One region of the Marinobacter sp. EVN1 genome, then DNA from elsewhere that is predicted to be linked to it. Evidence: predicted binding sites of a transcription regulator. Region 1 holds the regulator's gene; the other holds the start of a gene.
What was found. Region 1 encodes FliA, which starts transcription of late flagellar genes. Its sites were predicted from a motif close to CTAAAGTTTNNNNNNNNNNNGCCGNTAA; they were not measured.
Positions count from the first base shown of each region.

Region 2: a site for FliA is predicted at 9,464-9,491, ahead of Q674_RS30115 (methyl-accepting chemotaxis protein). Genes of this name have one in related genera too.

Region 1 is NZ_AXCB01000070.1:166,291-178,471, forward strand. It holds gene flhA (flagellar biosynthesis protein FlhA) at 1-2,081, shown strand, start outside; gene flhF (flagellar biosynthesis protein FlhF) at 2,137-3,450, shown strand; gene Q674_RS38025 (MinD/ParA family protein) at 3,524-4,336, shown strand; gene Q674_RS38030 (RNA polymerase sigma factor FliA) at 4,369-5,112, shown strand; gene cheY (chemotaxis response regulator CheY) at 5,273-5,656, shown strand; gene Q674_RS38040 (protein phosphatase CheZ) at 5,678-6,463, shown strand; gene Q674_RS38045 (chemotaxis protein CheA) at 6,482-8,605, shown strand; gene Q674_RS38050 (protein-glutamate methylesterase/protein-glutamine glutaminase) at 8,639-9,784, shown strand; gene Q674_RS38055 (flagellar motor protein) at 9,784-10,524, shown strand; gene motD (flagellar motor protein MotD) at 10,544-11,326, shown strand; gene Q674_RS41255 (hypothetical protein) at 11,350-11,496, shown strand; gene Q674_RS38065 (ParA family protein) at 11,518-12,181, shown strand, end outside.
Region 2 is NZ_AXCB01000019.1:29,631-41,811, forward strand. It holds gene Q674_RS41095 (fibronectin type III domain-containing protein) at 1-226, shown strand, start outside; gene Q674_RS30075 (CHASE2 domain-containing protein) at 241-2,805, opposite strand; gene Q674_RS30080 (FecR domain-containing protein) at 2,827-4,473, opposite strand; gene Q674_RS30085 (response regulator transcription factor) at 4,454-5,182, opposite strand; gene Q674_RS30090 (DNA topoisomerase 3) at 5,295-7,463, opposite strand; gene Q674_RS30095 (BolA family protein) at 7,610-7,966, shown strand; gene Q674_RS30100 (L-threonylcarbamoyladenylate synthase) at 7,963-8,586, shown strand; gene Q674_RS30105 (hypothetical protein) at 8,612-9,268, opposite strand; gene Q674_RS30115 (methyl-accepting chemotaxis protein) at 9,533-11,149, shown strand; gene Q674_RS30120 (MBL fold metallo-hydrolase) at 11,172-11,819, opposite strand; gene Q674_RS30125 (DUF2442 domain-containing protein) at 11,810-12,067, opposite strand; gene Q674_RS30130 (DUF4160 domain-containing protein) at 12,073-12,181, opposite strand, start outside.

The DNA.
Region 1 (12,181 bases):
TTCTGCCCATGCCGGCGTTCCTGCTGGATGTGTTCTTCACCTTCAACATCACTCTGTCCATCGTCATTCTGCTGGTCTGTGTGTACGCCATGCGGCCGATGGAATTTGCCTCCTTCCCCACGGTATTGCTGGTGGCCACCCTGTTGCGGCTGGGCCTGAACGTGGCGTCCACCCGGATTGTATTGCTGAACGGCCATGAGGGCGGCGATGCTGCCGGTAAGGTGATCGAGTCCTTTGGTGAAGTCCTGATTGGGGGAAACTACGCTGTTGGTCTGGTGGTTTTCGCCATCCTTATGATCATCAACTTTCTGGTTGTCACCAAAGGTGCCGGCCGGGTGTCTGAGGTCAGTGCCCGCTTCACTCTGGATGCCATGCCTGGCAAGCAGATGGCGATTGATGCCGATCTGAACGCCGGGCTGATCAATCAGGACGAGGCCAAGTCACGCCGTTCGGAAATCGCTCAGGAAGCGGACTTTTACGGTTCTATGGACGGCGCCTCGAAGTTTGTGAAAGGCGATGCCGTTGCGGGGTTGCTGATCCTGGCTATCAACATCGTTGGTGGTGTGGCTATCGGCATGATGCAGCACGGGTTGGATTTTGGTCTGGCAATGGAGCGTTATGCCCTGCTGACCATCGGTGATGGTCTGGTTGCCCAGATTCCCTCGCTGTTGCTCTCCACGTCGGCCGCCATCATGGTTACCCGGGTAACGTCCAGCCAGGACATGGGTGGCCAGATCATTCAGCAGATGTTCAGCGCTCCCAAAGCGTTGGGCATTGCGGCCGGTATCCTGATTCTGCTTGGCCTGATTCCGGGGATGCCCCACATCGCGTTTCTCGGCCTTGGTTTGCTGGCCGCTGGCGCAGCCTGGTTTATCTGGAAGAAACAGCAGCAAACGGTTGAGGATGAAGGTGGTTTTGTTGGCCGCGGCGGCATGGCTGGTGGTGCGGCCCGGCAGGGTGCGGAAATTTCTCCGGATCGTCCGGGCAGCGAGGGGCAGGCACTGCCGGCGCCGGGGGAAACCCGCGAGCTCGGATGGGATGACGTGGCCACGGTGGACATTGTCGGGCTGGAAGTGGGTTACCGGCTGATCCCGCTGGTAGACAAATCCCAGGGTGGACAATTGCTCAGTCGGATCAAAGGGGTTCGTAAGAAGCTTTCGCAGGATCTGGGCTTCCTCATGCCTTCGGTGCACATTCGCGACAACCTGGATCTTATGCCGAACGTCTACCGGATTACCCTGATGGGCGTGACCATTGCCGAGGCCGAGATCCATCCGGAGCGGGAGCTGGCCATTGATCCGGGGCAGGTGTTTGGCAAAGTTGAAGGCATTGCCGGCAAGGACCCCGCCTTCGGCCTGGACGCCATCTGGATTGAGTCCGACAGGAAGGATCAGGCCCAGACCCTGGGGTACACCGTGGTGGATGCGAGTACCGTGGTGGCGACACATCTGAATCAGATCCTGCAGAAACACGCTCATGAACTGATTGGCCACGAAGAAGCCCAGAAGTGGCTGGACCAGTTGGAGAAGATTTCGCCCAAGCTGGCGGAGGAACTGGTGCCGACCACGATTTCCATCAGCATCCTGTTGAAAGTTTTGCAGAACCTGTTGAAAGAAGAAGTGCCGGTGCGGGATATGCGCTCCATTGCCGAGGCCATCGTGAACGTGCATCCAAAGAGTCAGGACCCGAAAGTACTGACCACGGTAGCCCGCCAGGCGCTGCGCCGGATGATTGTTCAGAGTATTTGTGGCAACGACGCCGAAATCCCTGTTATCACGTTGGATCCAGACCTGGAACAGTTATTGCTGAAGTCTGTTCAGCAGAGTCAACAATCCGGCGGTCAGGATGACATTGGTCTGGTGCTTGAGCCCAACATGGTGGAAAAGCTGCAACGATCCCTTCAGGACAGCGTGCAGCGCCAGGAAATGCTCGGCAAGCCCGCCATCCTGCTGGTTTCGGGGCCCTTGCGGCCAGTACTGGCGAAGTTTGCCAGCTACGGGGTAGAGCGTTTGCATGTGCTCTCTTACCAGGAAATCCCGGATAACAAACAGATCACGATAGTCGCTTCTGTGGGTCAATAAACCGACGGAGCATCGCGGGGAGCCAGAGTGCTTGCCGGTGGGAGGATGAAACAGCATGAAAGTAAAACGGTTTTTTGCGCAGTCCATGGCTGAGGCCCTGAAGCAGGTAAGCCACGAAATGGGGCCGGATGCCGTTATTCTGTCTAACCGCCGGGTTGATGGTGGTGTTGAGATCGTGACGGCACTCGACTACGACGAAAACATGGCGCGTCAGCGTCTTGGCGATAGGGCGGTTGAAGCCACCAACGGCTCCCGGCTGGCAGAGATGCAGGCCGAGCAGCATCGTCGGCTGGAAGAGGAGCTGAACCGGTCCCGCAGTCGCATTCGTGAGGTTCGGGAAAAGCGCGCAGGAAGTGGCGCCTCAGGTGGCGTGGCGTCGTCCTTGTCTTTCGAGACTGCCGATTTTCCGGCGTCACGTCCCAGTGATGAAGCGCTGGCAAAGCCGTTTGCGGGTAGCGAATCCGGCGCCGGTGGCTATGCCGATGAACTGGCCAGTATGCGTGCCGAAATCAGCTCTCTGCGTGATCTGGTCAGTGGTAAGGCTGCAACTGCCACGCCGACCGGCAACAGCGCAGTTCAGCAACGATTGGCCGAGCGCCTGCAGGAGTTCGGTTTGGGCGCGGAGCTGGCCGGCTCTCTGTCCCGTCGGCACCGGGCCGGGCGTCTGGAGGACGGCTGGAAGCAGTCACTGAAAATGCTGGCGACCGGCGTTCGTACCGGTCGCGAAGACTGGCTTGATGCCGGCGGTATCTATGCCCTGGTCGGGCCAACCGGGTCTGGCAAAACCACCACCATTGGCAAGCTGGCGGCCCGCTACGTCCTTGAGCATGGTCCGGATTCGTTGGCACTGGTGACCACCGACCGCTATCGTGTGGCCGCTCATGAGCAGCTCTTCGTGTTCGGCCGCATCCTGAATGTGCCCGTGCGTGTGGTGGATGAGAGCCATTCCCTGGATGACATTCTTGATGAGTTATCGGATCGACACCTGGTGCTGATTGACACTGCCGGCCTGACCAGTGCCGACCGCGGTTACCAGGAACAACTGGCGGAGTTGGCTCGCAGCGATCACAATATCCGTACACATCTGGTGGTCTCCGCCACCAGTCAGCCACGTATCATGAAATCCGTGTGGCATTGCTATAAGATGGCAAACCTTGCAGGCTGCATCATGACCAAGATTGATGAGGCCCTGACCCTGGGCGAAGCGCTCGGGTTCGTTATGGAGACCAGCTTACCGGTGGCCTGGTACACCGATGGCCAGAAGATACCGGAAGATCTCCAGAGGGCGGAGGCCATTCCGTTAGTGCGCCTGGGCGTAGAACGGCTTAAGGCCGTGCAGAGCGCACAGACAGTCGCCGAAGGTGCCTGAGCCTCGTTGGCGACCAGAATAAAACACCGGCACGCGTGCCCGTACAAGAACGTAGTAAGAGACTGATAACAGTATGAGCAGACCACATCCGGTTCAGGTGATTGCGGTTTCCGGCGGCAAGGGCGGTGTCGGCAAGAGCAATGTTTCGGTCAATCTCGGTATCGCCCTGGCCCAGAAGGGGCGCCGGGTTGTCTTGCTGGACGCGGATCTCGGGCTCGCCAACATCGATGTGTTGCTCGGCATTACCGCCAATCGAAATCTGCAAGACGTACTCAGCGGCGATTGTGATCTGAAAGACGTGCTGGTGAATGGCCCTGGTGGTATCAAGATTGTACCGGCTTCCTCCGGCACTCAGCGTATGACCCAGCTCAGCGCCATGGAACATGCCGGCCTGATCAACGCTTTCAGTGAGCTGGGCGACCAGATTGACGTTCTGATTGTGGATACCGCCGCAGGTATTTCTGAATCGGTGGTCAGCTTCCTCAGGGCCTCGCAGGAACTTCTGCTGGTGGTCTGCGACGAACCTACTTCCATTACCGATGCCTACGCGTTGATCAAGCTGATGAACCGGGATTATGGCACCAACCGCTTCCGTATCCTGGCAAACCAGGTCCGCAATGAGCAGGAAGGCCGCCATCTGTTTGAAAAACTGACCCGGGTCACCGAGCGTTTTCTGGATGTGGCACTACAATATGTAGGTATCGTGCCTTACGACGAGGCCGTCAAGAAAGCCGTCCAAAGACAGAAAGCGGTATTGGATGCCTATCCGAGGGCGAAAGCCTCGCTGGCTATCCGGGCTCTGGCCGAAAAAGTGGACAGTTGGCCTTTGCCGTCCTCTCCCAGGGGGCATCTCGAATTCTTCGTGGAGCGGCTCGTCGAAGTCTGATCTGAATCCAGTCCTACAAGAAAACCGGATACATGACATTGGCGAAAAATCTGGGAATTTACCATCAGGCCGGCGCCAGGAGCCCTTCAGCCCTGATTGAAGAGCATGCGCCGCTGGTCAAGAAAATCGCCCTTCATCTCATGGCCCGGCTGCCGCCATCAGTGCAGCTGGAAGACCTTATGCAGGCCGGTATGATTGGACTGCTGGAGGCCGCGCAGCGCTATTCTTCCGGCAAAGGTGCCACCTTTGAAACCTACGCAGGGATTCGCATCCGCGGCGCCATGGTGGATGAGATCCGCAAAGGCGACTGGGTGCCCCGCTCAGTGCATCGCAACGCCCGGCGAATCGCCAGTGCTATCAAGCAGGTGGAAGATCGTACCGGGCGCGAGGCCCAGGATGCCGAAGTAGCTGAAGAGCTTGGCATTGGTCTGGACGAGTATCATGCCTCACTCGCCGACGCTAACAGCGGTAGACTTTTTAGTCTTGATGAGCTCAATGAATCCGGCGAGCTGCCGATAGAAGAAGCAGAAGCGAGTGATAATCCGCTGGACGGTATTGCTTCAGGCGCTTTCCAGCGAAGTCTCGCAGACGCCATTGAGCAGTTGCCTGAGCGTGAAAAGCTGGTATTGAGCCTGTATTACCAGGAAGAGCTCAACCTCAAGGAAATCGGTGCGGTGCTAGGGGTCAGTGAGAGCCGGGTAAGCCAGATTCACAGCCAGGCGGCGTTGCGACTTCGCAGCCGGCTGGCCGAGTGGCGGGATGGTGACAACGACTGATCGGCCAGGTGCTGTGTTTCTCTTTCAGCAAGCTGTGTAGCTTTTGGTAAACGATGCTTTACAACGTGCGCAAACACCACACAATAAGCGCTTAAGGTAGCAGCCTGCTAGACTTCCAAAAGGCTGAATGAATTCCGGGTGTTACTGACTGGAGGTCCCATTGGACAAGAACATGAAAATTCTCATTGTGGATGACTTCTCCACAATGCGACGCATCATCAAAAACCTGCTGCGAGATCTCGGCTTCACCAATACGGATGAAGCAGACGATGGCAACACCGCGTTGCCCATGCTCCGAAGCGGCAAGTATGACTTCCTGGTGACTGACTGGAACATGCCCGGCATGTCGGGCTTTGACCTTCTGAAGGCTGTCCGTGCTGATGAAAACCTGAAGAACCTGCCGGTTCTGATGGTAACGGCAGAGGCCAAGCGGGACCAGATCGTGGCTGCGGCTCAGGCCGGGGTGAACGGGTATGTGGTCAAGCCTTTCACGGCAGCCGTGCTGAAGGAAAAGATCGAGAAAATCTTCGAACGAATCCAGTAACCAGAGGTCGGATGGCTCGCCATGAGTGATACCAAACAGAACCATCAGGGCCTTGATCCGGAGGTGGCGGAGAAGCTTCAAAAGCAGGCCTCCGACCTGGCCGAGAATGTAAACGCCGGGAATTATGCCAAGGCGATGACCCTGATCAATGAACTGAGCGAGGTTCGCGATCAGAGTCTGTATCGGGAAGTGGGGCGACTGACCCGCAGCCTCCATGAGGCAATCCGGAACTTCCAGATAGACCCGCGTAATGCCGAGCAGAAAGAAGTGCTGTCGAAGATGAGCGACGCTTCTGACCGTCTGGCCTATGTGGTTCAGATGACCAGCCAGGCGGCGAACCGCACCATGGATCTGGTTGAGGAAAGCATGCCGGTGGCTCACGCCATGCGGGATGAAGCGGTTGCCCTGCGGGATGAGTGGCAGCGTCTGCGCCGTCGTGAAATGGAGCCTGCGGAGTTTCGGGAGCTTTACGGTCGCATCGACAAGTTCTTCGCTGGCCTGACGACAGACTCCGACAGTCTGTACCAGAACCTGTCGGAAATCCTTCTGGCTCAGGATTTTCAGGATCTTACCGGTCAGGTTATCCAGAAGGTCACCGCGTTGGTGAAAGAGGTGGAAGACAACCTTCTTGGTCTGGTGGTGATGGCCAGCCACGTTGATCAACTGACCGGCACAGTGCATCAGATTGAAGAAAAAGAAGAATCGGCCGAAAAAGGGGTAGGGCCCCAGATCAAGGCCGATGAGCGGGAAGATGTAGTTTCGGGACAGGACGATGTGGACGATCTGCTGTCCAGTCTCGGATTCTGATAATAAAGAGGGTGACGCATGGCGTTAGATGCTGATGAAGAGATCCTGCAGGACTTCCTGGTAGAAGCCGGCGAGATACTCGAAAAGTTGTCGGAGCAGCTGGTGGATCTGGAGCAGCATCCCGATGACAGCGATCTGCTGAACGCCATTTTCCGTGGCTTCCATACCGTGAAAGGGGGCGCAGGCTTCCTTCAACTGGAGGCACTGGTTAATTGCTGCCACTCTGCGGAGAACGTGTTTGATATTCTCCGGAATCACAAGCGCAAGGTAACACCGGACCTGATGGACGTGGTGCTGGAGGCGCTGGACAACGTTAATGCCATGTTCGAAGAAGTCCGCAACCGGGAAGAACCGACGCCCGCGCCGGACGAACTGATTGAAGCTCTGGATGCACTCGCCAAACCCGAGTCCGAGGATGCACCGGCGGTGGAAGCACCAACCCCGGCACAGGAGCCGTCGTCTGCGGATGTCGGACAGCAAGGGGATCAGGGCGATATCACTGACGAAGAGTTCGAGCAACTGCTGGACGCGTTGGCGGATGAAAAATCCGATGGCCAGAAACCGGTCGGCAACGAGCAGGTGAGCACCCCGGCAGAATCCGCCGGCGGCTCAGACAGTGATGAGATTACCGACGATGAATTTGAGGCCCTGCTGGATCAACTCCACGGCAAGGGCCAGTTTGCCGGCGCGCCTGCGGAAGATGAAGCGCCCAAGGCAGATATCGACACCAGCGGTGGCTCGGAGAAATCATCCGGTGACGCCGATCTGATTTCCGACGACGAATTCGAGAACCTGCTGGACGAACTGCATGGCAAGGGTGCAGGCCCAAGCGCGGGGGCTGCCGCAGGTGAGCCCAAGCCTGCGCCGGCTCCATCAAGCAAGGCCGAACCAGCCCCGGAACCAAAGAAAGCGGAAGCCAAAGCCGAGAGCAAGGCCGCTGCCAAGCCGGCCCCTGCACCTGCCCGTGAGGCCGCACCAGCGGGCGAAACCACGGTTCGGGTTGATACCAAGCGCCTGGACGACATCATGAACATGGTGGGCGAACTGGTGCTGGTGCGTAACCGCCTGCAGCGTCTGGGTTCCGAAAGCGAAGACGAACACATGCACAAGGCAGTGGCCAATCTCGATGTGGTGACCACGGATCTGCAGGCTGCCGTCATGCAAACACGGATGCAGCCGATCAAGAAAGTTTTCGGCCGTTTCCCCAGAGTGGTGCGCGACCTGGCCCGCAGTCTGAAGAAAGAAGTGAATCTGGTCATGCACGGTGAGGAAACCGACCTGGATAAAAACCTGGTTGAAGCTCTGGCCGATCCCCTGGTGCACCTGGTGAGAAATTCCGTGGATCATGGTGTCGAGGCACCGGACGTACGGGAAAAGGCCGGCAAACCTCGCGCTGGAACCGTGACTCTGTCGGCGGAGCAGGAAGGCGACCATATTCTGCTGTCCATTGTCGACGACGGAGCCGGTATGAATCCTGATGTCTTGCGCCGCAAGGCGGTCGAGAAGGGCCTGTACGATCAGGATGCGGCAGACCGCCTTACCGATAACGAATGCTTCAATCTGATTTTTGCGGCCGGTTTCTCCACCAAGGACCAGATTTCCGATGTCTCTGGTCGGGGTGTCGGCATGGACGTGGTGAAAACCAAGATCGGCCAGCTCAATGGGCAGATCAATATCATGTCCGAACAGGGCAAGGGCACCAGCATTATCATCAAGGTGCCGCTGACTCTGGCCATTATGCCAACGTTGATGATCATGCTCGGTGACCAGTCTTTCGCGCTGCCGCTGGTGAATGTGGTGGAGATTTTCCACCTGGATCTGACCAAGACCAACATTGTCGACGGCAAAGAGTGCATTGTCGTGCGGGACAAAGTGTTCCCACTGTTCCACATCAAGCGCTGGCTGGTGCACGGTGCGGCAGGTCAGGGCGAGCCGGAGAATGCGCACGTGGTGATTGTGGCCATGGGGACCAAACAGGTCGGCTTTGTCGTTGATCAGCTGATTGGCCAGGAAGAGGTGGTGATCAAACCTCTGGGCCGGGCCCTGCAGGGGACGCCAGGAATGGCCGGCGCCACCATCACCGGTGATGGCCGTATCGCCCTGATTATTGATGTGCCGAGCCTCCTGCAGCACTACGGCTGAGCAGGAATTTCCGGGATTGTGTAGGAGAAATGGATGACAGTTTCTGTCCTGGTCGTGGATGATTCGGGCTTTTTTCGCAAACGGCTGACGGAAATCCTGACGGCCTCGGGCCAGATTAAAGTGGTAGGCGCCGCCACCAACGGGCGGGAAGGTGTCGAGCTGGCAGAAAAACTGCGCCCCGATGTGATCACCATGGATTACGAGATGCCGGTGATGGACGGCATCTCTGCCGTGCGCGAGATCATGCGCAAACATCCCACCCCGGTTTTGATGTTCTCGTCCCTGACCTATGAAGGTGCCCGCGTTACCCTGGATGCCCTGGAAGCCGGGGCAGTGGATTTCCTGCCCAAGAACTTCGAGGAAATTGCCAGGGACACCAGTCAACTTCAGAAAATCCTTATCCAGCGTATTCTGGATGTGGCCGGTAGCCGCCCGGGTGCCCGATCGGCGCCTGTGGCCCCGAGGCCGGCGGCACCGGCTACGGAACCTCGCCGTGAACCTGTCGAGCGCGCTGGTTCGCGCCTGCATCGCCCGGTAACGACGGAACCGCGTAAAGACCCTGCGACCTCCGAGCCGGTTCGTAAACCCGCCAGAAAAACGGCCGCCAGGCACTACAGTGTGGTAGCCATCGGCACTTCCACCGGTGGCCCCGTTGCGCTGCAAAAGGTGCTCACGGCGTTACCGGCTTCGTTCCCCGCGCCTATTGTGCTGGTTCAGCACATGCCCGCCAGCTTCACTCCGGCCTTTGCTGAGCGGCTCAACAAGTTGTGTCGCATTGAGGTGCGTCAGGCCGAGGACGGCGATGTGCTTCGTCCGGGACTGGCCCTGCTGGCGCCCGGTGGTAAGCAGATGATGATTGAAAGTCGCGGCGGGCAGGCGAAAGTGCGGATTCTTCCGGGTGATGACCGCTTGAATTACAAACCCTGTGTGGATGTTACCTTCGGCTCTTTGGCCAGGAGCTTCCCAGGCAAAACCCTGGGTCTGATCCTCACTGGTATGGGTTCCGATGGCAAGGAAGGCTGCAGGATGATGAAGCAGTCCGGTTCCGTGATCTGGTCCCAGGACGAGAAATCCTCCGTCATCTATGGCATGCCGATGGCTGTGGCCAAAGCCGGACTGAGCGACGAAATTCTGGCGCTGGAAGATATTGGCGCGCGGCTGGTTGAAGGTGTGAGCTGATGGATGTTCTGAGCCTGCTCGGAATCATCCTGGCGTTCGTGGCCATCCTGGGTGGCAATCTGCTGGAAGGTGGTGCTGTCAGTTCACTGTTCAACGGCCCGGCCGGGTTGATCGTGGTGGGCGGAACTCTGGCGGCAACCATCCTGCAAACCTCCTGGCCAATGCTCAAACGTGCCTTCGGTCAGGTTCGCTGGGTGTTTATTCCGCCCTATATCTCGTTGGAAGATGGCATTGGCAAGGTCATCGACTGGAGCGTCAAAGCCCGAAAACAGGGCCTGCTGGGCCTGGAAGGGCTTGCGGAGAGAGAGCCCGAGCCGTTCGCCCGGAAAGGGCTGCAGTTGCTGGTTGATGGTGCAGAGCCCGAGTCCATTCGCAGTATCATGGAAGTGGACCTGGAAACCCGGGAGCAGCGCGATCTGGAGTCGGCCAGGGTCTATGAGGCCATGGGTGGGTATTCCCCCACTATCGGTATTATTGGCGCGGTGATGGGCCTTATTCAGGTCATGACGAACCTGGAAGATCCCCAATCACTGGGGGGCGGCATCGCCACGGCCTTTGTGGCGACCATCTACGGCGTTGCCCTGGCCAACCTGTTGTTCTTTCCGGTGGCCAATAAATTGCGGGGCATCATCAAGGAACGCACCCGTTATGAGGACATGATGATCGATGGCATTATCGCCATTGCCGAGGGCGAAAACCCGAAATCCATCGAATTGAGACTGCGGGGCTTCCTGCAGTAATTCCGGGCCAGGGCTTCCTATGCGCCGTCGCAGACCACCCCAGGATGATCTCCACAACAAGGAACGCTGGCTGATTTCCTACGCGGATTTCATCACGCTTCTGTTTGCCTTTTTCGTGGTGATGTATTCGGTATCGTCCGTGAATGAGGGCAAGTACAAGGTGCTGTCGGAAACCTTCACCGGTGTCTTTAACGCCCCCCAGCGCTCATTGCAACCGGTCACCGTAGGCGGCCAGCCGGTCCGGGCGCCGCAACAACAGCATGAAGATGTTATTCCGCCGCCGGTTACCGAGGCGCCCCGTAATCCGGAACTGGATGCAGAGGGTCGCACCGAGGCTTTGCGAACCATGGCCAACCAGCTTGCCATGGAATTCGACGAACTGATCAATCAGGGGGTAGTGAGTCTGGAAACCAGCAGCGAGTGGATTGAACTCAATCTGCCGAACAGCATGCTCTTTGGCAGTGGTGATGCTGAGCCCCATTACGACTCTTTTGAAGTCATTGAAAAGATCGCCAGTGTACTGCGCAACCGCGACAATGCGGTCAAGGTGGAAGGCTTTACCGATAACCAACCCATTCGTACCAGCCGCTTTCCGTCCAACTGGGAACTTTCGACCGCCCGTGCAGCGGCTGTCGCCCGGATGTTGATGATGGAGGGCATCGAGCCAGAGCGCCTGGCAGCGATGGGTTATGGTCAATACCAGCCTGTGGCCCGCAACGATACCGAGGAGGGCCGGCGGCGTAACCGCCGGGTGGTTCTGCTGATCTCCCGGGATGCAAGCATCCGGGGGGCGGTGCGCTGATCACCTGCCGGTGGCAGATGCGTATGGCTGAGCTGGCACACTTCCTGTATTACCTGTTGTTCATCGTCCGAATCGGCAAGGGGTTGCCGCAAAACCATCGATTCGGCTTTCAAGTTACCCGTATCCTTGCCGATAAGTTGAACAGAGGCCGGCGCATGACGCCAGGCTGAGCCGTTACCGGAGAACAAAACGTGCGTATCTGGGCTGTAGCCAATCAAAAAGGTGGAGTGGGGAAGACAACCTCTGTGGTCGCCCTGGGCGGACTGCTGGCCCAGCGCGGCAAGCGTGTGCTGGTGGTTGATCTGGATCCGCACGGATCGCTGACCAGCTGGTTTGGTTATGACCCGGATACCATTGCCCACAGCGTATTTGACCTGTTTCAGCATCAGGGCAAGGTTCCTGAAGGCCTGCCGGCGCAACTGATCACCGATACCGGTTGCCCCGGGCTGTCGCTGCTGCCTGCCAGTACTGCACTGGCCACCCTGGAGCGTCGGATGATTGGCGTTGAGGGTATGGGGCTGATTGTCTCCCGTGCCCTGGCCCAGTTGTGGGATGATTTTGACTACGTGATTCTCGACAACACGCCGTCGCTGGGTGTGCTCATGGTGAATGCACTGGCCGCTGCCCAGTACCTGGTGATTCCGGTACAGACCGAGTTTCTGGCCATCAAGGGCCTGGAACGAATGCTGCACACCCTGCAAATGATCATGCGCTCCCAGAAGAACGAATTACCGTACATGATCGTTCCCACACTCTATGATCGCCGGACCCAGGCTTCGGTCAAGAGCCTTAATCTGTTGCGCAAGACCTATCAGGATACCCTCTGGCGTTTCGCCGTACCGGTTGATACCAAAT
Region 2 (12,181 bases), on a different contig from region 1:
GTCGATCGCGATGGGAGAACTGGACAGATACGTGATTCGCTATGGGCAGGATGCTGACGATCTGTCCAGAGAGATCACCGTAGATGGCGCCAGTGGTGAGGCAGAGATGTCCTATGTGGTCGATAACCTTGACGCCGGCACCTGGTATTTCACCATTCAGGTTCAGGACACTGCCGGTCTTCTGAGTGAGCCTTCTGAGCCGGTCAGCAAGACCATCCAGTCTTGAGCAGGCATGCCGGTTCAGAACATCGGGTCTGCGATTGGTAGCTTCAGGGTGAAAGTGGTGCCTTCGCCCGACCGTGAGTCTACGCTGATCTCGCCTCGGTGTTTTTCCACCACCGTTTTAACGAATGAAAGCCCCAGGCCGGTCCCATGCGCTCCGGCTATCTCGCTGCGCTTCTGTCGATGATAGCGGTCGAACAGTAAGGGCAGCTCCTCCGGATCAATGCCATAGCCCTCGTCCGATATGGCCAGACAGGCCAGATGCGCTGCCTGATAGACGTGAACGCTGACTGCGGAGTCCGGGGGGCTGTATTGCACGGCGTTGGTCAAAAGATTGATGACGGCCCGTTCCAGAAGTTCGGCGTTGCCTTTCAGCCACAGATCTTCGGTACCGTTCAGCACGATCGAAATGCCTTTTTCCTGGGCCTGCTCGCACACACTGTCCCGAGCGTTCTCAACAATCGCCAGAAATTCGCATTCGTAGAACCGGGTTTCGGTCAGTTGCTCGGCGCGAGCCAGCTGCACAAACTCTTCGGCCAGATGATAGCTACGCCGTGCCAGCCGCCCCAACTGGTCGAGTTGGTTGGCGTCAATATGGCTGGGATCCCGTTTCAGTTGTTCAATCAGGGCCAGCTGAGAGACCAGAGGTGAGCGAACATCGTGTGAGATGAAGTCGATCGCCTCACGATGCTGCCGTTGCTGCTCCCGGAGTTCGGAGATGTCTGAGATGTTGGCAATAATGCCAAACTGGCGACTGTTTTGCAGGGCAAAAGGTGCCAGGTGGATGAGAAAATCTTTACCGTTCAATGTCAGGTCTACGGTTCGGCTTTGTCTCAGGGTCAGCGCCTCTGAAATGGTTTCGAACCAGGGCGGTAAGTCCCGGGGGTCGTGGCCATCGAGTAGGGTGGCCAGGGGCATGCCACTGAGACTCGGCATAGGCTCGCAAAACCAGTCTTCAATGTGGCGGTTGGTAAACCGTATAACCCCTAATTCATCGGTCACGATGATGCCATCGGGCATGTGCTCGAAACTGTGGCGAATAAACGCCTGCATTTCAGCAAGCTTCTGGGTGGCAATGCGCACTTTCTCGATCCGGGCCGAAATGTTTTCCCGGGGGCCCTTCTGGCTTTCACTGTCTGTATGGGGTTCCAGCTCCAGCTGGTTCAGATAGCGCTGGATGACCTCCCGACTGAGATCGTTCGGCAGAGTCAGGCCGAGCAGGTAGCTGGTGCCGCCACGAATCAGCGTTATCCAGCTTTGGTTCTGCTGGTGTTCCCACCGTCCTGGCGTTTCCGTGGGCGGGGCCTGGGCAAGGGTCATTTCCTGTACTTCCAGCAGGTCATTCTCTGCGGCCAGCAGCCATCCGGGTGGGTGGAACAGCGCACGCAAGTGCATCAGCAGCTGGTGAGGATGCCGGTTCGAAGGTTCAGGCAGGGATAGCCGAGGCGTTCTGGTCATCTCGTCCAGTTGCCGGTTGAGAAAGCGATTGGTCATGGCAAGCCGGAGTGCGCTGGCAATGGGCATCGCGGCCATCGGCAGAATCAGGGCGTTCGCTACTGACAGCTGAACCCGGGCCCCTATCAGCAGCAACACGTAACCGGCTACCAGCCCTGCGGCAATGGTCGCACATGCCAGCAAGGTGGCAGCAGGGCGCAGGCGAGGCAAAAGCAGAGCTAGCAACAACAGTACGAGCAGGTTCAGTGCGGGTGCTGCCCAGGGCTCCGCCGGCACGATCAGTATATTCTGCTTGCTCGCGGAATAGACATTGGCATGGAATTCCACCCCGGACATTGGCCGGCTCAGACCGGAAAACGGCGTGGGCAGTATGTCGCCAAACCCCGCAGCGGTAGCGCCGACCAGGACGGTTTTGCCGGCAAACTCCTGCGGTGAGGGCGGGTGGCTCAGCACGCTCGCGTAGGAGTAGGTGGGTAAGGTGCCGGCCCCGCCTGCCAGGGGCACCAGCCGATAATCCTCCCGGACATTGATGTAGTTGGGCAATTGCGCCTGTGTCTGTGCCGGCATTGGCAGGTGCGCGGCCAGTGACAGGGTCGGCCATAACCGCCCGGCAAGGCCATTGTATAGATAGAGCCCGCGGGCGACGCCGTCTGTATCCAGCTCGATATGGGCATGCCCGATCGCCCCTGCGGCACGTGCCAGATTGGGTGTTGGGAGTTGTTCGCTGATCAGTCGTTCCAGGGTTGGCGCGGTAAGGTAGGCGGGCAATACAACGTTACCGTGACGGGCCATGGCGCCGGCCAGTTCCTCATCGCCCGGACCGGCTTCCGGAAACAGGATGTCGAGCACAATGGTCTGTGCACCGGCTTGCCGCAATGTGTCGATCAGCGAGGCATGCAGGCTTCGGTCCCAGGGCCAGCGGCCAATCTGTTCCAGGCTGAATTCATCAATGGCAATGATAGCCACGGAATCATCCACGGGCGCTGGCCAGGTTGTGATCGCCCTGTCATACATCCAGTCGTTGATTCGACTCGGCAGCTCAGTCGCCTGAATCAGTAGCAGGGTGGTGACGAGTAGCAGGCCCAAGGACCACGGTGTTGTTGTTATCGGTAACCAGTCCCTTCGCATCGGCCTTTTTGTCGTTGAAGGTTAGTCGAGATACAGCTCCCTGCCCGGGCCCCAGCGACTGGCTAGGGGGCCGTCAGAAAGCGCTTTGACGCGGACAAAATACCTTCTTCCGGGAATCAGGCGCAAGGCCGCTGTGGTATCGGCAATATCGGCTTCCTTGATGATATTGCGAAATGCCGGCTCTTCAGCCAGTTGCAGGCGGTAATCCGTGGCGGTGTCGATGTTTTCCCAGAAAACCCGAACCTGGCTGTCCAGATAGTTCACGCTGATAATCCGGACCGGCGGCAGCGTGCCATTAACAACAATCTTGCGTGGCTCGGAGGTAGCAACAGAGCTGCCTCCCGCTTCTGTGACGACACGCCAGTAATACTGACCGGGGCTCAGTGGGCGCGACGGAAGAGCACGGCTTTCCGGCGCCCACTCGCTGGTTGTTACTAACTGCCTGAAACTGTCATCCTCAGCGATCTCCACCCGGGCAACTTCGTTGGCACCATTGAGCTGCCAGCGGAACTCCGGCATGTCGTCATTCACGCTCTCGCCATCGGCCGGGGCGGTGAGATCGGGCTTTCTAGCCTGTAGGTCTACCTCAAGTTCGGCGGTGCCGGGCATTCCGGCGATACCACGCTGATCAACCGCGGCGAGTTGGATTTCGTAGCGGCCGTTGTCGAGTTGGGCGATGTCAAAACGGGTTCCGGCTATATCCCGGCTCTGCACCCAGGTGCCGGATGCCTGGTCAAAAATGTCCAGCCGGTAGGCCGGGTAACCGCCTGCCTGCCAGGTCAGTTCGGCCGGAAGCTGCGTGAGTACCGATGGCAAAGGGTTAATGGTTGGCGCCGGCGGAAGCTGTCGAATATTCAGGGCGCCTCCGTTGGCGGTGGAGACGCTCGCGCCATAGCCAGCTGGAATGCGACGGGTGTTGCCTGGCTGGCCGAAGTCCACCACGCCTTCGGTTACCTGCACGCTGCTGCCGTTGCTGCTGGCTTGCATGGTAAACACCGTACCCCGGACGGCGGCGACAGCGGATGGCGTCTCGATTTCGAAGCGGGCCCCGCCTTCAATGACCGGGCGAACCCGGGTGTGAACCTCACCTCGTTGCAGGCGAAGCCGGGTGTCGACCATGCCGGATTTGCCATATTGGGTTAGTCGATTGAACATGAGGCGGGAGTTGGGGGAGATCCGAAGTTCCGAGCCGTCGGCCAGTTCAATGGTTGCCGATCCCGCACCGGAGAGAATTTCGTCGCCAACCCGGACAATCGAATCTTCGGACAGAGGGAGTTTTCGCCCATCCATTCCGGAGATCTGTTGCACGTTGCCGGTGACCGCAATCACCCGGGCCGGTTCGGGCTGACGTTTCAGCCAGTTTACGGGAATGCGCAGGGTGTCCCCGGCGCCGAGTTTGGCGTTGCTGGCCAGGCCATTATGCTCCAGCAGTCGTTGCTGTGTGGTCTGCTGGGAAAGCAGCGTCTGGGTTATGCTCGCAACCGTATCACCCTGGCGTAAGGTATAAACCCACTCCGGGGCATTGTCCCGTTGTTGGCTGCCGGATACTGCAGAACCCCGTGTGATTGACAGCTCCGCGACCGTGGTCGCTGGCACCATGAACGCCAGTGCAAGGAAGGCCAGGGTTTTCAGGTGCTTGCTCAGAGCGTCAGGCATTTGCAGTGTCATCGTTCCGAATTTCGTTTGCGTCACCGGGCTTGATGGCTTCGAGCCGATAGCCTCGCTGGTAGATGGTCTTGATGCGAAATCCGTTTTCAGGGTTGAGCCCGAGCCTTCTGCGAAGGCGGCTCATATGCGTATCCACCGTGCGGGTATTGATGTCCCTGGTCAATCCCCACACCCGCTCCAGCAGCATTTCGCGGGTGAGCAGGCGGCCCTGGTTCTGGAACAGGAACAGGGTCAGGTCGAAGTCCTTGTCGGTGAGCGTCAGTGGCTCCCCGTGCAGGAGAATTATGCGTTGGTTGGTGTTGATCTCGAAGGGCCCGTAGACCAGAACCTCCTTTTCGATTTCCGGGTTGCTGCGGCGGGCCAGTGCATTGATGCGCGCGACCAGTTCAGCCGCTCGTGCCGGTTTGGCGATATAGTCGTCGGCGCCGGCATCCAGGGCACGAACGATGTCGGTTTCACTGTCACGCTGAGTCAGGAAAACGGCCGGCACAGGCCATTTCAGCTGTGCCCGGATGTTCTCGAGTACCTCAATTCCGGTCATGTCCGGGATCTGCCAGTCCAGAATGATCAGATCATAACTGCGGTGCAAAACGGCACCGAGAAACGATTGGCCGGTCGGAAAGCTGTCACAGTGATGTCCTTTCTCTGAAAGGATGGACTGGATGTGCTGCGCCTGTTCGTGTTCGTCTTCCAGCAGAGCAATGCGCATTAAGCCTGGCCCTCGATCGTGTTGCCTGGTTTATATACCGTAGCGCAGAGCCCTTGGTCAGACCCTGCAGTGTCGGGGATTATCCCAAAAAATGAGTTCCCGTTCAGTATCGTTATGTAGAATTCCGTAAGTCCACCGCTGGCCGGCCGTTGTGATCATCAACTGTTTGTCGGCAACCGGGGAAATTGCTGCAGCCCCAGAACCAGCCTTTTTTGCTTTTGCGCCGCACCAGGGGCGAGAAACAGTGGGGGCAGGGTACCGGTTTCTGGCTGGTTCCGTCCTCGGGTTGATGGTCCTCCAGGGGGCGGGTGCCCTTGCAGGCGGGGTACCGGGTGCAGGCAAAAAAAGCGCCGAACTTGCCCTCCCGTTCAACCATCGGCGCCCGGCATTTCGGGCAGTGAATGGCGGTGCCGGACGTCTCTGTATTCGCCAAACCCGCAGCGGGCGCTTGCGCCATGAATCCGCGGATTTCATCTTTGAGGGATTCCAGAAACGCTCTTGGGTCCTCTTCGCCCCGGCGAACGCCCTCGAGAGTGGCCTCCCAGACAGCGGTGCGATCTGGCGTACGAATCGATTCCGGTAGCGCCGCGATCAGGGATTTCCCCTTGTCGGTGGCGCGGATAAAGCGTTTTTCCCGGAACAGGTAATCGCGGCGGAACAGCGTATCGATAATGGCTGCGCGAGTCGCTTCGGTGCCAAGGCCATCGGTTTCCCGCAGTGTTTTTCTCAGCTCGTTGTCAGCGACAAAGCGGGCAATATTGGTCATGGCTGATAGCAGTGTGGCATCGGTGAAGTGTTGCGGAGGCTGGGTTTTGCGCTCGCTGGCCAGGGCCCCACTGCAAAGCACCGGTTCATCTTTGTCCAGTCTGGGCAATGGTGCTTTTTCAGGCTCTTGCCCGGGTTCCCGCTTGCGGATTTCCAGCGTTTTCCAGCCTGGCTCGATCACGGCTGTCTCGGTGGCGCGAAAGCGATAGTCCTGAATCGCGACCGTCAGCCGGCCTTCCCGATGCACGGCGTCAGGTGCAAACTGCATCAGATAGAATCGACTGATCAGATCGTAGATTTTCTGTTCGGCCGAAGACAGCTTGCCGTTTGGTGCGGGCCGCACTGTGGGAATGATTGCGTGGTGAGCATCCACTTTTTGGTCATTCCAGGCGGCAGAGCGGCGGTCTGTCCCGGTTTTCTCGCAGAATCCGGACAAATCCGGGGCGACACGGGCGATGGCACGAATCACCGCCTCCCGTTGGCTGAAATGCTCCTCTGGCAGGTAGCGGCTGTCTGACCTTGGGTAGGTAATCAGTTGATGGCGTTCGTACAGGTTTTGGGCGGTGTCGAGCACGTCTTTCGCGCCCATCCGGTATAGTCGTCCAGCCTCTATCTGGAGTGCAGACAGCGACAGAGGTAACGGCGGCGGTTCCGGGCGATCGCGAAACCGGGCTTCATCAATTCTGCCGGGTCGACCGCTGATGGCGGCGACAATCTGCTCGGCTACCGACTTGTCCAGCAGCCGGTTTTCTTCATCCAGATGATCCTGAAATTCGTCACCGGGTAACCAGCGAGCAATGAACGGTCGCTGGTCGGCCTCCGGCTCGCTGGCCTGGAAGGTGGCTTCGACCCGGTACCAGGGCTTGGGCTGGAAGTGCTCGATGGTGTTGTCTCGATCCACCACCAGGCCCAACACCGGAGTTTGCACCCGACCCACGGAGAAGACGCCCTGTTCGCCCCGGGTTTGATAGCTGAGGGTATAAAATCGGGTGAGATTGATGCCATAGAGCCAGTCGGCCCGCTGTCTCGCCAGCGCAGAATGGGAGAGTGGGCGGAACTCCCGGTTGTCTCGGGGGTTCTGTATGGCGCGGGCTACCGCCTTGGGGGTAAGGTCGTTGATCAGTATCCGTTTTACCGGTGCCTTGGTGCCGAGATAGCGCAGGACTTCGTCGACCAGTAGCTGGCCTTCACGGTCGGGATCGCCGGCGTGGGTGATGAGGTCGGCCTTGCGAACCAGGGCTTCAAGAACTTTGAATTGCAGGCGCACGCTGTCTTTGGGCGTCAGTTGCCAGGGTTCCGGGAACATGGGCAGGTCTTCAATGCGCCATTTTTTCCAGGCCGGGTTATAGCGGGCCGGCTCGGCGGGCTCCAGCAGGTGGCCTATACACCAGCTTACCGTGGCAGCATCCGGTCCTTTACCGCAGCGTATCCAGCCCTGGCCTTTCTCGTGGGGGCCGGGAAGTGCGGCGGCAATGGCTCGGGCCAGGCTTGGCTTTTCGGCGATGTACAGGTGCATGGGTATCTGGGGGTTGGTTGCTGGCAGGGGAATGTGTCGCTTTGGCGCTTTTGTGTCAAGGGCTTCGGGGTTCCGAGGCGTACTGTAGTAGACTGTTTATACAGCAGGTCGGGACATTGATGCTTAAAGTCCGGAGTAGGTGTTTTATGAAAGTACAGAAAAGCATAGAGGAAAAGCTGGTCGCGGGCTTTAACGCCAGCGTGATTTCTGTGGAGAACGAAAGCCATATGCATTCGGTGCCACCCAACTCTGAAACTCATTTCAAGGTAACGCTGGTATCAGCGGATTTTGAAGGGCAGATGAAGGTGCGCCGCCACCAGGCAATTTACAAGGTTCTGGCGGATGAACTGGCGGGGCCGGTGCATGCTCTGGCATTGCATCTGTATACGCCGGAAGAGTGGACGGCCAGTGGTCAGGCGTCTCCGGTTTCGCCCAACTGTATGGGCGGGTCGAAAGGTGATGCAGCAATGGACAAGAAGCTTCAACAAGGAGCTAATGGATGAGCCAGTTTTTTCAGATTCACCCGGAAACACCGCAAAAGCGTCTGATCAAGCAGGCGGTGGAGATTTTGCGCAAGGGTGGGGTGATTGTCTATCCCACAGATTCAGGCTACGCACTGGGCTGTCACCTTGGTGACAAGCAGGCGGCAGACCGTATCAAGCGAATTCGGCGCCTGGACGACAAGCACAACTTCACCCTGGTGTGTCGTGACCTGTCAGACATCGGGGTTTATGCCAAGGTGGACAATACCCAGTATCGGTTACTGAAGAATTTCACGCCGGGCCCGTACACCTTTATTCTGGACGCGACCAGCGAGGTGCCTCGCCGGTTGCTGCATCCCAAACGGCGGTCTATCGGCATCCGGGTTCCGGACAACGAGATTGTTCGGGAATTGCTGGGTGAGCTGGGTGAGCCGATTATGAGCAGCACCCTGATTCTGCCGGGTGAAACCGAACCTTTGACCGATCCTTACGATATTCGCGAGACCCTCGGGCATGAGCTTGATCTGATTATTGATGGCGGTTTCTGCGGTATGGAGGCTACCACGGTGGTCAACTTTACCGGTGATGTGCCTGAAGTTACGCGGGTGGGCAAGGGTGATCCGGCCCCGTTTCAGGTTTGATCTGATTAGCAGTTACCCCCGGGCTTCAGGCCCGGGTATTCAGGCTGAAGGCGTAGCGTTGCTGCGCTGTGATACCCGTCTCGGCGGGTGTGGCGGTGCGGCGAAGGCTGTCATAACGGTGGATGACATCTTGCAGTCCATTGAACTGCTGGTTTTCGCTGAGCAGTGAATCCAGCAGGGAATTGTTCACGCCATAAGCCTGATTGAGCTTGAGCGCATTATCCATGAAGTGCAGGGTGGGTTCGGTCACGCTCAAGCGGCTTAACGCCTCACCAAATCCCCGGTTGTTGTTGAGATCCTGTTGTATCCTATCCCGCACCTGGTCGGGAATTTTGCCGTCCAGCTGAATGCTGCCTTGCTCGCTTTTGCTCACGCTCAGCGCCGTTGCCGGGTGTACGTTGTATTCGGCAAGTTTGTGCCGCAAGGTTTCACGAACGTAGGACAGGTCCTGGGCAACCGTCTGCTTGTACTGGGTCAGTGGCAATTGCCGGGTTTTCTGACTGGCCGAGTTGCGCTCCTGCCACTGTGACGGCGTGAAGCGGTCGTCGGTGCTGCTCTGGGGCTCGCCTGTGGCGGCGCCTTCATTGCTTTTACCGGCGGGTACGTCAGTGCGCGGCGCACGGTTGTCCATGGCTTGCTGAAAGCGCGTGCTGGCCTGTAACAGTGATGTCAGCAATGACATGGTTGCCTCCCCTGAACGGAAAATCTCTGCCGGATATCACGGAATTAGTCCGTGATGCATCAGGCTTTGCAGGTTTCGGGCCAATCTGCCTTGCCTTCTGGTTTGAGTGTGCCGGGACGAATGTAAAACATTGCAAGGAATGACATAGCGGGCGCGTCCGGATGATCTGCGTCATAAAAAAATTGATGCATATCTATAAAGTTATGCGCCAATTCGCCGTCATTACTCTTGGATGTCCAGATCATCTTCCGTTGTCGGGGTCACATGAAAAAACAATACTCAATCCGTTTCCTGTTATTGGCAGCACTGGCTGCGGCTTTCACCGTCATTCTCGTGTTTACGGTTGTTTACAGCGCGCAGTCCCAGCGAGCCCACCTCGAAGAGTACAGTCACAAATACGTGGATGGTCTGGCAAAGTCCTTTTTCGATGGCCTGAACACCATGATGGTGACGGGCACCATTAATAACCGTGATGTTCTGCGCGAGAAGGTGATGGCTCCCGAGGACGTACTGGATGTTCGGGTGATCCGCAGCGATCAGCTGAATGCCATGTACGGTGCTGGGAATGCTGCCGAACAACGCCGTGAGCCGCTGGACATGAAAGCGCTGGATGGTGAACGGGTAGAGCACTATTCGGAGAACGACGCGGGTCGTGTCTACACGTTGATCGAGCCGGTTATTGCCAGCGAAAACTATCAGGGCGTGAACTGCCTCGGCTGTCACCAGGCCCAGGAAGGGGACGTGCTTGGCGCTATTCGGGTCGACTATTCTTTGGCGGAGAGCGACGCGCGCCTGCAGCAGCAGTTGATGGTGAGTGGCGGTATCCAGATTCTGATCTTTGTGGTTATTTTCATACTGACTACTGTAGTGTTGGGGCGCCTGGTGTTTTCCCGCTTACGTCGGCTACACGACCGAATGGATGAAATCTCCCGCAATTCGGATCTCTCCATAGAGCTGGAGGTAACCCGAAACGATGAGATTGGTTCGGTCTCTCGTGCGTTCAATCGGATGGTCGCCAAGATCCGCGCCAGCATGCATACGGTGATGGACAACGCAGAACAGGTTGAAGCGGCGGCCCGCACCATTGCCGGTAAGGCAGAGACCACCGAGCAGGAAGTGCTGGCCCAGAAAGACAATACCGACCAGGTGGCCAGTGCCACCACCGAGATGGCCGCTTCCGCGGTGCAGGTTCGAGAGAACGCGGTGACTACCGCACGGAAATCGGCCGATACCACCAAATCGGCAGAAACCGGAGAGCATCTGGCTAGAAATGCGGTTCAGGGTATTGAATCTCTGAATGCGGAAGTCCAGAACGGTGCGCAGCGCATTGAGCAGTTGGATCAGCGGACAACGGAGATGGCCTCACGGCTGGAGCTGATTTCCGAGATTGCCGACCAGACTAACCTGTTGGCCCTGAACGCGGCGATTGAAGCGGCCAGAGCTGGTGAGCAGGGCCGGGGATTTGCCGTGGTTGCAGACGAAGTCCGGGCACTTGCCTCGCGCACGCAAACGTCGACTGAGGAAATTCGCCAAACCATTGAAGGACTGAAGAAAGAGGTGGTGGATTGTGTCGGTACCATGCGCCATGCCTCGGAACTTGCTCAGCATCAGGTGGACTCAATTCTGAAAGTGGAAACCGAGCTGCAAACCATTGCTGCAGCGGTGCGTGAGATCACGGGCCTGAATGAGGAAATGGAAAGTGCGGCTAACGAGCAGAGCGAAGTGTCGGACTCCATCAATCAGAACGTGATTGAAATCAGCCGCTCTGCCGAGCAGACCTCCAGCGATGCCCAGGAGACCGCGCGAATTGCAGGGGATCTGCTGGCCATGGCGGAAACCCTGCGCAAAACCATCGAGCAGTTCCGCCTGTCCCAGAGCTGAAATGGGCGATATACCGGGGCACTCAGCCCCGGTGATCAGACACAAACGGATTGGTGGCGCGTTCCTGGCCAAACGTAGACATGGGGCCGTGGCCACAGATAAAGCTAACGTCATCCCCGAGCGGGAACAGCTTTTCCCGGATAGAGTGAATCAGGGTGTTGTAATCGCCTTTCGGGAAATCCGTGCGGCCAATGGAACCATTGAACAGCACGTCACCCACCTGGGCCAGTTTTGAGCCTCGATGGAAAAACACCACATGGCCAGGGGTGTGGCCCGGCGTGTGCAGTACTTCCAGGGTTTCATTGCCAACGGTCACTGTATCCCCGTCTTCCAGCCATCGATTGGGCGTGAACACCTCCGGCGCCGGAAACCCGAACATCTGTGCCTGCATGGCCAGGCCCTGAATCCAGAAGTTGTCGTCCTTGTGCGGGCCTTCAATGGGCAGCCCCGCTGATTTGGCTAGCTCCGCCGTGCCGCCGGCGTGATCTATGTGGGCGTGGGTGAGAAGGATCTTTTCCAGAATCACGCCTTCGTCCTCGGCTGCCGCCAGAATGCGATCCAGGTCCCCGCCAGGGTCGACCACCGCTGCTTTGTGGGTTTCGGTACACCAGAGCAGGGTGCAGTTTTGTTCAAAGGGTGTGACGGGTACGATCTTGTACTTCAGCGACATACTGTTCCAGTTTGTTCAGATTTGATTTTGCGGTAGAGAGCATCCGGGGCAATGTCTGCTTCGTTGGGCCAGCAGATGGCTCCGAACTCATCAACTTTTGCTTGAGCAAAGAATGCCGGGTCTTTCAGGGGCTCGAACATCGGGCCAAACAAACGATCTGCAAGGCTGATCTCGCCGTGAGTACCATCATCGAAGGTGACGGCCAGTACGTAATCGGCCTTGGCTTCCACATGGGTGACTCTGGGCATGCTGTTCATTCCAATGGCTCTATCTTCTTCAGTGGCTGGTGCAGCTCGGCAAGGCGCCAGTCTGCGATAAGGTCCTGCCGGTGTTCAAAGGCCCATTCGATAACCATCGCTTTG